Regions from separate parts of the Bacteroides faecis genome, predicted to be linked through region 4. Evidence: riboswitches for the same ligand, from Rfam matches in the RefSeq annotation. Region 4 holds a riboswitch; each other region holds the start of a gene.
What was found. Region 4 has a riboswitch for cobalamin ahead of K6V30_RS24205 (anaerobic ribonucleoside triphosphate reductase). Riboswitches for the same ligand answer to the same signal wherever they lie in the genome.
Positions count from the first base shown of each region.

Region 1: linked by a shared signal. The riboswitch ahead of nrdD (anaerobic ribonucleoside-triphosphate reductase) and the one ahead of K6V30_RS24205 (anaerobic ribonucleoside triphosphate reductase) in region 4 are both predicted to bind cobalamin.
Region 2: linked by a shared signal. The riboswitch ahead of K6V30_RS20705 (TonB-dependent receptor plug domain-containing protein) and the one ahead of K6V30_RS24205 (anaerobic ribonucleoside triphosphate reductase) in region 4 are both predicted to bind cobalamin.
Region 3: linked by a shared signal. The riboswitch ahead of K6V30_RS24950 (DUF4465 domain-containing protein) and the one ahead of K6V30_RS24205 (anaerobic ribonucleoside triphosphate reductase) in region 4 are both predicted to bind cobalamin.

Region 1 covers NZ_CP081916.1:5,127,524-5,130,679, forward strand. The annotation lists gene K6V30_RS20220 (OmpA family protein) at 1-584, opposite strand, end outside; gene K6V30_RS20225 (hypothetical protein) at 1,016-1,207, shown strand; cobalamin riboswitch at 1,510-1,732, shown strand; gene nrdD (anaerobic ribonucleoside-triphosphate reductase) at 1,863-3,156, shown strand, end outside.
Region 2 covers NZ_CP081916.1:5,246,944-5,250,099, reverse strand. The annotation lists gene K6V30_RS20705 (TonB-dependent receptor plug domain-containing protein) at 1-1,517, opposite strand, end outside; cobalamin riboswitch at 1,701-1,906, opposite strand; gene K6V30_RS20700 (hypothetical protein) at 1,967-2,815, opposite strand; gene K6V30_RS20695 (DUF5074 domain-containing protein) at 2,830-3,156, opposite strand, start outside.
Region 3 covers NZ_CP081916.1:6,231,087-6,234,242, reverse strand. The annotation lists gene K6V30_RS24960 (ABC transporter substrate-binding protein) at 1-73, opposite strand, end outside; gene K6V30_RS24955 (hypothetical protein) at 171-308, opposite strand; cobalamin riboswitch at 783-977, shown strand; gene K6V30_RS24950 (DUF4465 domain-containing protein) at 1,123-2,100, shown strand; gene K6V30_RS24945 (PKD-like domain-containing protein) at 2,128-3,156, shown strand, end outside.
Region 4 covers NZ_CP081916.1:6,058,235-6,061,390, reverse strand. The annotation lists gene K6V30_RS24205 (anaerobic ribonucleoside triphosphate reductase) at 1-2,021, opposite strand, end outside; cobalamin riboswitch at 2,050-2,236, opposite strand; gene K6V30_RS24200 (hypothetical protein) at 2,477-2,881, shown strand.

The DNA of each region.
Region 1 (3,156 bases), 930 kb from region 4:
AGTCCGGCAGTCAATTCAAATGCCGCATTGTTGGCATTGAAACGGCTTTTTGCCTGATTGAAGTCACCTTGCATATCATATACAATGGCTGGTTTCACTCCTAAAGTCCAGGCTTTGCTTTCACCAAGGTTAAAGTTCAGATTCAATCCGAAGCGGGTAGACCATGAATTCTGATCGCCATCGCCATTCACATAATAGTGCAGCCAACCCGCACCGGCTACTGCCTCAACCTCAAACAAACGAGGAACACCCTTGTAACCTGCAAACAGGTTCATCAGGTTTACTTTACCCAACAGGCTAACGTCAGATGCGTCAAAAGCTGTTTTGCTTTGGGTAGTATTGATATATCCCATGCCTTGCAATCCTAAACCAAATATAGGAGTTAATTGTTTGGAGACTCCGATTCCGAAACCGGGACGTGCATTCTTAAAGAAAGCGCTGTGAGTAAGAGGAGTAATCACACCGGCGTTTACTTCTACAGACCAATTATCTGCAAACTTTGTACCTTCCACAACAGTCTGGGCATTCGCTGTAAAAGCGCCCAATACCATAGCTAATAAAATAATAGATTTTCTCATAATCATTCTTTTTTAAATTGTAATGTTTCATTTGCTAAATTATTAGAAATGTTTTATTTGCTCATGTCTAACTTTTTAGTTCATAATTAAAGCTCGTTATTTAGATTAAACAACATTCCATATCAAATATTAGTTCGCAGGTCTCTAGCTGAATTAACATCTATTTACTCAATCCATCCAGGAGAAACGATACATGTATGTTCCGGCATTCCCTGTTAGAGAACAAATATGAAAGAACGACTATTATGCAAAAACTGGATACGAAATATACAGAGGGATCAGAAGGAAGATCGAAAAAACGGCTGGATTTCCAATCTAAAAATATCCAATGAACAGGAATATCGATTATTATATTGCGATATGATACAATTCTGTAGCTGTTACATCCCCAATAACACCAATTGTAAGAAAACCAGTCCAAGTTAACACAATATATAGTGATGGAAAATGAAAACAACCAGCGTAAAAAGCCGGTTGAAAAAGAGATTTCCCCCTTCCTTGCAAAGAAAACAAACCTTCCTCACCGACCAATGACCCGTTCCTTTAAAACCAACGGACCGTTTCATTTAAAGGAACAACCTGTTTCATGCATTGTTATGATGCATATAACAGTTATATTGATGCAATAAAGCCTTCAGAAAGTGTATATTATTTCATCTTTATATGCATAATTCTCTCTATCTAAAGAAAATCATACCGAAAACATTCATTCTCAATATTAAAAACAGAACATTGATAAAAGACACAAATCGATGAGATTAACACTTTATTTTCACTTTGCGACAGTATCCGGGTTTGTGTATCCTGTTTCAAAAAAGATTTTTTTCTTTTTATTATGCACAGTGAAATCAGCATAACGGCTTTCAGATATATGCTAATAATAGCCGAATAATTTTATCCCCTTTTCAGTTGGATTATTGATTTAATTTCTAACTTTGCCGACAACATCGGTTTCCGAATCATCATCAACATGAAACGGAATTAAAAGGGAATCCCGTGAAAATCAGGAACTATCCCCGTAGCTGTAAGTTTTATCCCTCCATCAGAATGAGAGAAATGTTGTGGCATTCATCCGCCACTGGTTTTGCTGAACAAACCGGGAAGGCGTCACAACAGAAACAAGTCAGAAGACCTGCCGATATGATAACCGTTATTCCAGGCTTTCGGGTGAAAGGCAATAGAACGAATCCTACACAGATCCATTTTATTACAAGCTCCGGAAATTGTCGTGCACGAATAACTATGTAAGCACAAATTATATTTGTTAATTCTTAAAATATAGGTATAATCAGTTCGGAGATATTTATTATCAAAAGGGACGGGAAGAAAGAACTTTTTTCCCTCGACAAAATTAAGAATGCAATATCCAAGGCATTCTTGTCAGTAGGAAGTTTTGCAACACAGGATGTTATCACCAACGTGTTGAGTCGTGTCAGTATCAGTGACGGGACAAATGTAGAAGAAATCCAAAACCAGGTGGAGGTCGCCCTGATGGCAGAGCATTATTACAGCGTTGCCAAGGCATATATGCTGTATCGCCAGAAACATCTGGAAGACCGGGAAGTAAGGGACAAGCTCAAATTTCTTCTCGATTATTGCGACGCTTCCAATCCGGCTACCGGCAGCAAATACGATTCCAACGCCAATATGGAGAACAAGAATATCGCCACACTGATAGGCGAACTCCCCAAATCGAATTTTATCCGCCTCAACCGCCGCCTGTTGATAGACCGCCTGAAAGATATGTACGGCAAAGAAATATCCGACCGTTATCTGGACCTGCTGAATCATCACTTCATCTACAAGAATGATGAAACCAATCTTGCCAACTACTGTGCAAGTATTACGATGTATCCCTGGTTGATAGCAGGCACAACAGCCGTAGGAGGCAATTCCACTGCCCCCACCAATCTGAAATCTTTCTGTGGCGGATTCGTCAATATGGTATTCATCGTATCGAGTATGTTGAGCGGGGCATGCGCTACGCCCGAGTTTCTGATGTATATGAACTATTTCATAGGACTGGAATACGGACAGGATTATTATAAGAACCCCGATAAACTCGCAGACCTATCCCTGAAACAAAGATCGATTGACAAAGTTATAACGGACTGTTTCGAACAAATAGTTTATTCCATCAATCAGCCTACAGGAGCACGCAACTTCCAGGCTATCTTCTGGAATGTAGCTTATTATGACAAGTATTATTTCAACAGCCTTTTCGAGCACTTCGTTTTCCCGGATGGAAGCAAGCCCGACTGGGATTCACTCAGCTGGTTGCAGAAGCGTTTTATGAAATGGTTTAATAAAGAACGCACCCGCACCGTACTGACATTCCCTGTCGAGACAATGGCACTCTTGACAAAAGACGGTGACGTGCTGGATAAAGAATACGGTGACTTCACTGCCGAGATGTATGCAGAGGGGCATTCCTTCTTTACTTATATGAGCGACAATGCCGATTCTTTGAGCAGTTGCTGCCGCTTGCGTAATGAGATACAAGACAACGGTTTCAGTTATACGCTGGGAGCCGGAGGAGTTTCTACCGGTTCTAAAAGTGTGCTCACCATCAATCTGA
Region 2 (3,156 bases), 810 kb from region 4:
TTATTATGATAAGCGTCTACAGTAGCCGAAATATAAGGTATAAAGTCATTTATTTCTTTACTATAGGTGATGCCTATGTTATACTGAATGGCATTCTCCGGTTTTAAGTTGATATTTCCCGTCTGGCTGTAATATAAATCGTTGAAACTAGGCAGGCGGAAGATGTCTTTGTAGAAAAAGCGGAACCTGAGTTCTTCATTCTCAAAAGGTTTGATCGAGGCGCTGACATTGGGAGACAGTTTCCGGTGATTGCCTGCACTCCCTCCGCTTTTGGCTTTTTCATTGATGACGGTTGCCAGGGCAGAGGCAGATAATGTCACCCAGTTATTCATGTATTTTCCGGCAAAGGCAGTCAGCCATGAGTACCGGGTAGGGGAGACAAAGTTATTTAAATTGGCATTCATTGTGTTGATGCTTCCGTCGGTCGACAAGGAGAAAGAGAGATTGTCCAGCATCCGGTAAAGAGTGGAGGCAGACAGGTAGTACTCTTGCTGGTAATAGCTGTTATTGATTTCCTTTGCCGCTACGGTAGGATTCGGGTCTTGGTAGTTCTGGTAACTCCAGTTCCATTTGGCAGATGTCTGAAATACCCATTTCCTGTTGAATTCTTTCTTGTATTGGCTTTGGATAAATGTATTTTTGTCTCGTAGATGTTGCAGGGCAAAGTCGTAATACAGGGTTGTCGCATTGGGCAAGCCTCGTGAAGACTGGTAATAGTAGGCTTTCAGTTTCCACTGTTCTTTGTCGGAGAAATTGCCGTAGATGCCTACTTCTGCACGGAGATTTTGTACATCGGTGTTGTGACGTTTCTCTTTGCTGGTTTGCATGTCTTCGCCGTTTCCGTAGTGCAGGATAAATGGATAATGACCGTCTGAAGACATCCATTCTCCATTGGCAGACATGCTCCATGTATTAGTGAGTTGTCGTTCCAGTAAGAGAGAAGGGTTTACTAAGCTCCATGAACCGGTTTTGAATTCGGCTGCCATATTGGTCTGCTTGTGGGCAGAGAAATACGGAGTGGGTGTTTGTATGTTCAATAATCCGGCGGAGGCAAAGGTACGGGCAGGTTGAAAAATATTATCTCCTTGTCCGTTGTGGAGTGAAAGGCGGTCGACGTTATTTAAAGAGAAACGTCCGATGTCTATTTGTCCGGTCTGGCAGTCGCTGATAGTAATACCGTCATAGGCTACAGCGGTGTGTTGTGCTCCTAGGCTTCGTATAGATACGGTTTTCAGCCCTCCGATACCTCCATAATCTTTCACGGTGACTCCGGCGAAATGCTTTACTGCATCCGATACTTGCAGTACATGCAGATTTTTGAGTTCCTCTTTTGAGAAGATTTGTTCGGGAGTGGTGGAGCGGACTTCCCGGGTCTGATAAGGGTCGGAGACCGTTATTTCGGGGATCGAATAAATATGAGTGGTGTCTACCTTTTGCTTTTGCGCAAAAAGTGATGTAGAAAGGAGCAGGCAGCAGAGTACCGCATATATCGTTTTACAAAATGTTCTCTCTTCCATTTTATCTTTGTCGTCCACCTCGTTTTAATTAAAAATGTCCGGGCGAACTCACTTCGACCGGACATCATAATAAACTTGGCAGAGTTTATTAGTTTGTACACACTTTCTCTGAATCAGAGTGGTGAATGAAATGATGGACGAAATGTCCGGCTCATTAGACTCAACGCTTTTTCCTCGAAAGCAGTGAAACGAGTTTGCATGGTAGGTCTTCTGACTTGTTCTTATTGCGAGCGCCTTCCCGGACTTTGCTTTCCAGTGGCTAGAAGTCGTTGCTCACAACATAATATACGAACTTACAGCAGCGGGACTGTTCAGGACTTGCACCTGATTCCCTTTTAATCGCTCCCCTCGTGCATGAGAGTTGCAAACCAATGCGCGACAAAGATAGAGAGTTTATTTGTCTTTTGCAAGAAAGGAGCGATAGTAAATCCATGATCTCTAATTGTTTTCTAGAATGCCTTGAAGCCCAATACTTCGGTAGAGACTTCACCGATTGACTCTACATTCTTCAAGATGGCACTTTGCACTTTCACGAAGTGGATACGATCCAGCTTCACGGAGTTGCCGTTTGAATCGATTGCATCGTCCAGATCAAACTGGTTATAGCGGTAATTGCCGTTGTCGTCTTTTGCCATATCGCTTCCCCAGTTGTCGGCATATCCTTTGCCGAAAGACTGGTTCTTCCATTTACCGCCTTCCAGTACGGTACGTGGTTCAAGCATGCTTCCGGTCAGTGTATAAGAGTCTTCTTCGATCCAGTTGGGATAATACATTTGAGCATGATATTGAGAGAGATACTTGATGACACCTTTCTCTCCTTCGCTATCTTCCCAAGGAATGTCTCCTATTTCGTCAGGTCTGAAATAGGTAACGGAGTAATCCCGTGTCGGATTGTCGCTTCCTTTAAGTTCGTACCAGACATCGTCTGCTTTTCCGTTACCGTTAGCATCTTCCGATACCCATACGATGCCGGGTTCCGAGCTTCCGTCAAAAGGATTGCCAATGATACCAAAGTCATATCCTTTGCGGTTCTTGATCTCTTTCGGCATTTTGACGGTGATATATCCGCCAAAAGATCCGAGAGAAACATAGTTTTTCTGCTTGAAGCGTTGCTCTGCATAGGCATTTGCTTCTTCCATCGTCTGGCAGTTGAAACCCTCGTTAATGAATTGTCCCGGTGCCGGGCAGTATTCCAATACTTTGAGTTCATTTGTTTCTTCTGTGATTTCCTCGTCTTTGTTGCACGAAGTGAATATAACAGTTGTCATTACTGCTAAGATGTACCAATGTTTTTTCATTTCCGAATGCTAGTTTAGTTATTAAATAATACGTGAGAAGGAGAACTGCTACCACAGTCTACGGAATAGTTTAAGGAGCCGTCTTTATTGTAAACGGTAATCGTATACTTCGATTTCTGGTTATAAACTACGTATAACTCTCCGGTTTGTTGATTAAGTTGTGGAGTGGCAGTAATGGAAGATTTTAATTTGTCCACTGCAATAAAGGGTTGACTCAATGAATTGTTTTCACCTATTACATATTTGTATATAGCACCATCATTGGATACAATGTAGATTATGTTTTCACTTTCAGATGCTACCATACCGATGGTAGGTGTAGAGTAAGAACTTTTTGCCGG
Region 3 (3,156 bases), 170 kb from region 4:
TCTTGTTTGATACGCAACTTACCAGTAATAGCAAGGAAGCCAGTATGAAAGCGGAGATGGATTGTTTTATCATTTTATTTACATTTAGTTGTAACTGTCTTGTGAACATGTGATGCAAATATATTAATTGTTTTCTAATATGTCATTATTAAGTCTCTATTAAATTAGTTTTAGGCTTCCTCTCCAAGTGAATTAAACATAGGTTTTGCTCCCATGCTCTCACTTTCTGCCTGTATCGCTTTGTTCATCGGCGTTTCAGCTGTGGTAGCAACTGTGGTGGCAGAGTGGGAGCAAGCTGTTGCTCTCACTCTGCATCGCCTTGCAATATGTGGTTTTCTTAATGTTATTGTTTGATTTGCAGGGTGTTAACGCCTGTTGTGTCAACTATTAATGATTGACATGTCAGTCGTTAATAATTGAGAAATCAGGTGTTAATAGCTGATGACTCATGTATTCTTGACTGAAAAATGATTTAGTACTTACTGAAAGAACAGGTTAAGCGAAATTGTAGCTATGGTCAAGTTAATCAAATGGATAGGTGTTTCAGAAAGTTTCAAGCGCTTGAAACACTTTGTTTCACCGTATGAAACACTTTGTTTCATTACTTGGAACACATTGTTTCAAGGCATGAAACAAAGTGTTTCAACGGTTGGAACTGATCTTGGAACTATTCTTCATTCATCATTTCAATAGTTCTTCATTCAAACTGGCGTTCAGTCGAAAAAATGGAAGATTAAGGCGTTAAATAAACGGCAAAAAAGATAAAACATAAAAAAAAGATTTATCTTTGCAAATGTAATGGTTCCTGAAAAGATTATTTCGTTCAGGATGAAAAGGGAATCCGGTGAGAATCCGGAACAGTACCCGCTGCTGTAAGTCCCCCTTAATGATTATCGTATTTTTGCCACTGGTGTAGACACTGGGAAGGCGCGATAATTGGGACGAGTCAGAAGACCTGCCATAACTAGGATAGATTTACACCTGCGGGATTGAGATCAGGTTGTGGTCAGATACGAAGTCATTCATATTTGGTACCTCATATAGCCCCGTTTGTGTAACTCTTACACAAACGGGATTTTTTTTTGTGAGAGTTAACATATTATTCATTTAAATGAATGAGTTATGAAAAAGAATTTGAATTTCTTGATGGGTGCTGTCTTATTGATGGCAACAGTGTTGTTTGCCAGTTGTAATGCAGAAGATGATTTTCTCGTATCCCCGGTGGATTCTACAGGTGCTGTAACACGTTCGGTTACTACCGATCCGTATGTTATTGATTTTGCTAATGTACCCGCAGCTTATACCGCTTCGGATAAATACGGTGCTAATCTTTATACCGGAGGTGCGGGGCAAATCACTGAAGGCTACAAGGTACAATTAGGCAACAGTGGAACGTATGTACAGTTTCCTGTTAATTATCTCGAACAAGAATGGGGAGAAGAACCCCGCCCGTGGCAATATGACTATTGGAATGGCGGCTTGGCTGTTTCGGATTATACGGATATTACTGACGGTACCTATTTGAATCAGTGTAGCGTATATAACGGAGGAATAGCTGGTGTAGATAATGATAAGTTCGTTGTAGCCTACGGATATAGCGATTTTTACAATGATCCGCTTTCTACCTATGACAAATGCGCAAAGATCTATCTGACAGATGCTACCGGCTATACAGTTGTGGAAGAAGGAACACCGGTTGAGGGAACAGTAAAAACAGGAACTTTCAACAGTGTATATGTCTGCAATACGACTTATTCGCAAATTGTCATGCGGGATGGTAATTCATTTACGACTGGTGGCAAATCACTCGAAGAGCAGGAAGGTTGGTTCAAGGTTGAATTCATCGGCTTCGCATCGTCCGATACTTCTGTGGCTCCTACGGGTAAAGTCACTTATTATCTTGCCAATTTCGATAAGAGTAAAGAAGAAGAGTCAGGCTTACACGGCGAAATTCGGACCGGCTGGAATCAGGTTGACCTGACAGATCTCGGAACGGGTGTTCATATGGTTGTCGTTAATTTTGTCGGTAGTGACAAGAGTGATTACGGATTGAACACACCGGCATACTGTGCGTTAGATAACCTTTCCATTTCATTGTAATTTTGAAATCTTTAAATAAAATCAGTTGTGAGAAAGTATTTATTGCTCCCTCTATTATTAGCGCTTGTCATTTCTTGTAATAAAGACGATGTTATAACGCAGGAAAATGAAAATCCTCTTATTGAGCTCGACAGCGAAACGGGTGTTTACGTTGTTAAGGTGGGAAAAGAAGTCAAGGTAAATCCTACTTATTCAAATGTTGACTTTGCGGTTTATTCATGGAAGTATAACGGTCGGATTATTTCGGATAGCCCTTCATTGACTTATACTTTCAATCAATCTGGTTCATATTATGTGACTATCCGGGTGGATACCCCCAAAGGTAGTTCCGAAGAAGAAATCCGTATGGAAGTGAATGAACTCGCTCCGCCGGTTATCTCATTAGTTGTTCCGACCGGTGGGCTGAATGTGCTTGCCGGCCGCGAACACAAAATAACACCGGACATTCAGAATGCGGAAGGAGCGATATTCCGGTGGACTCTGAACGGGAAAGAAGTAGGTACAACTGCCGAATATACTTTCAACGAGCAGGAGTTAGGCTCCTATAAACTAGTACTTTATGCGAAAAATGAAGATGGCGATACTTCGAAAGAAGTAGTGGTCAATGTAGTAGACAAATTATCGGCTGATGCAACCATTGTTGCTCCGTCATTTTATACAGAAAACCTCGTAAAAACAGTTGCTTTGGGGCGTACTCTTTATCTCCGACCGTATGTTAACATATCGTCTGTCGCCAATTATCAATGGAGTCTGGATGGAGAACCTATCAGTGGAGCCAATTCACTGATGTATGCATATACACCCGAAGCGAAGGGAGAACATACGCTGACCTTTGCTCTTTCTTACGGAAACAGTGCTGCTCAGAAACGGATCACACGCAACATTAGCGTGACAGGTACGGATAAAATATCGTTGGATATTCCGGTTGCATGCATTGATGCATCCGAAAAGCGTCCTTACACGGAAGGTTGTTCGTTGAATAGTAATAAGGTATATGAATTTATACCGGCACCCGGACAATTCGTGAATGAGACGAATACAGCCGGATATACCGGG
Region 4 (3,156 bases):
GAGTTAACGTAGTAATCACGGTCCGTAACTCCCGGAATTTTACCGTATTTTCTGCGGTCCATTTTGGTGAAACGTCCGGAAAGTCCTTCAGCAGGGGTGGCTAGCACAGAATAATTCAGGTTGTATTTCGCTTTATATTCGGCCACTACTTTGTTCATTTCCGTTACAGCTTCGTACAGCGTGTCCCAAGCCTTCTGGCTGTGTCCGTGACCTTCGCCGTAGAGGGCGACCATCGCATTGTGTCCACCGATAAAACCGATTCCCAGCGTACCGCTGCGCAGTACGTCGCCTACCTGTTCGTTCGGATTCAGTGCGGCTCCGCCTTTCCATACGTCATTGCCCATCATGAACGGGAACTGGCGGGCCAGAGCAGTACGCTGATACTGATACCGTTCGTAAAGCTGGTCGGCTACAAGAGTGGCCATATTGTGCACAGATTCCATGAAGATCTCTTTCGCTTTCTGCTCGATAGCATCCTTGTTGCGTTCGTCCTCTATCAGATTTTCCGCTTTGATGCGGGCTTCGATGGCAAGACGCGGCATATTCAGCGTAGTGAATGAAAGGTTTCCGCGGCCCAAAGAAGACTTTTCTCCTGCCACATTTTCAAATACGCGGGTACGGCATCCCATGGTTGCCAGTTCGTAGATGTAACGTTTCGGGTCATTGGCTTTCCATTTCTCGTTTTTGTTGAAAGGAGTGTCGAGGAACATGAAATTCGGGAAAAGAGCTTTTGCCGTTGTCTGGCAGGCCTGTAGCAGCAGGTCGAAGTTCGGAGCCTCGTAAGTGGACTTCATGGCGTCTTCGATCTTTTCCATTTTCATCGCTTTCTCGAAGTCCTTTTCCGAGTAGGAAACTCCATCCTTCACCTTGAATATCTGAATGGGGAATACGGGCACTTCGCCACGTGTTCCGAGTCCTTCGATGGTAGCTTTCAGCAGCTCTTCGATCACGAGGCGTCCTTCGGCAGAAGTATCCGTTCCGTAGTTGATGGAGCTGAACACTACCTGGTTGCCGCCGCGTGAGTGCATGGTGTTCAGGTTGTGGATAAAGCCTTCCATGGCCTGATGCGTATCTTTTCTTGTTTGCTGATAAGCCTTTTCTGCGATGCGTGTCAGGTGTTCCTTATCTATAATGATTTGCAGGGCTATCAAGGCGATGCGCAGTGCTTCGCGTTCTGCTTCTGTTGACTTGATAGACGACAGATGTTCTTTTATCAAGGTACGGATCGCTTTTTCGTCCGCCTGAGTTCCGTTCTCCATTGCCACATAGAAGTTGATGAACGAAGCCAGATGTTTGCGGAATGATTTAGCTACTCCTTTTGCCATGAAGAAGTCGAAGGCGGGGATTGCCTGTCCGCCGTGCTGCTCGTTCTGGTTGGTCTGGAAGATGATTGTTGCAAGCGTAGCGTAGCTTTGGATGCTCTGCGGTGTGCGGATACTGCCGTTTTTGGTGCGGAAGCCGCGTTCAAAGAGGTCGTCCATGTCGTACTGGATGCAGGTCGTCGTCTTTGTCGGATAATAATCAAGGTCGTGGATATGGATGTCGCCTAACTGGTGTGCTTCGGCAAAACGCTTCGGCAACAGATACTTATAGGTATAATCTTTGGTAACTTCCGAGGCGAATGTCATCATTTGTCCGGCGGGCGTGTGGCTGCTCATATTGGCGTTGCTCAGGTTCACATCGTTCTTGTCGATAGCGACGATGCCGTCCATCACATGCTTCATCTGGGTTTTCTTGTCTCTTTCCGTGTTTCTCCATTCGCGGTAGATGATGTATTTCTTCGCCACTTCGGGGCGAACCTTCATCAATGCCTTTTCTACTAAGTCCTGTATTTCCTCCACGGTGATTGTGGGGTTGCTGAACTGACTGATCACACTCATCGTGACGTCAGCAATCAATTGCTGTTCGTCCTGAATGCCTGTTGCACTGAATGCTTTGCTGATTGCATTCTTGATCTTACTGATAGAGAAATCTTCTCTTTTACCATCACGTTTGATGATACAAATTTCCGCGTAGTTCATAACTTTAACTCCCGAAAGTGATTAATAATATGTTTATTTGATTCCGGCAGGTCTTCTGACTTATCTCTCCCTCGCAGCGCCTTCCCACATTAGCTGATGCAGTGGCATCGTGTGCGGATTCATCGAGAATTACAGCAGCGGGTACTGTCGCCGATTTGCACAGCGTTCCCTCATTGACTAAACCTCTTTTTAGTTCCGAAACCGGATACAAAGATAGAAGATTATCCAATAGCTTGGATGGCTTTTAACATTAAATTTTGGGGAAACTTTTCTTTCTTGCTGATACAGAAAGTTTTCCGTTTTGGATAACTTTTAAGTTTCATTTTTCGGAAAAGCTTCTGCTTTTGTCTCTTCTCAGATTGAAATAATTCGACCTCTTCCTTAAGTAAGGCGGTGGTTATGAGTGTAGTATATATAGACTCACGTCTTTTATGAAATTGAAAAATATAGATCTAATGGAAAGATTAAAAGATTTGCATACTGGTAGAAAGAAGTTTTCCAGAGTTGAGCGGATGCATTTTTTGCAAGAGTTGGAAGAAGAACTGAAAGTTTATTATCTCTCTTATACTGAGACAGTAAATAGGCCTTATTCCGAACAGGAACAAGAGATTATTGTCCGGATTATCAAGATGCTGATTCGTCAGCTTCGGGGTACATCCAAGTTTCAGTTGTTTAGCAGGAGAGGTGCAAGACGTAAGTCCGAAGATCCGGATGATGTGGAAGAGCGGGAAGAACGCCGGAAGGAGCAGACAGACGAGATACGTTTGAAACATACTAACCTTTATTCGTACAATCCTCTTTCCAAGAAATATAAAGCGAAGAAGGAAGAACTGCTCCGGAATCTGAAAAGGGAGTTCTAGTCTTCCGGATGTTTCATTGAGAACGTCTGGGAGGTAACAGGAAGAGTAGACCGGCAAATGCGTATGTATTGTGAGTCCCTTGCGTTTGTTGAGTCTGCTCTTCTTTGTTTATCTTCTATTTATTCCTTTTCTGTTTTTTATGTTCCTGCTTTTTCCGATAGGCTTCTTCTAATGTATATTTGTTTACTTTCATTGTTGTTTTATATCCAAGGAATAATCCTGTTAAAAGTAACATCAGATAATTGTATAATATAGACTTAAACTCTAAACTGAAG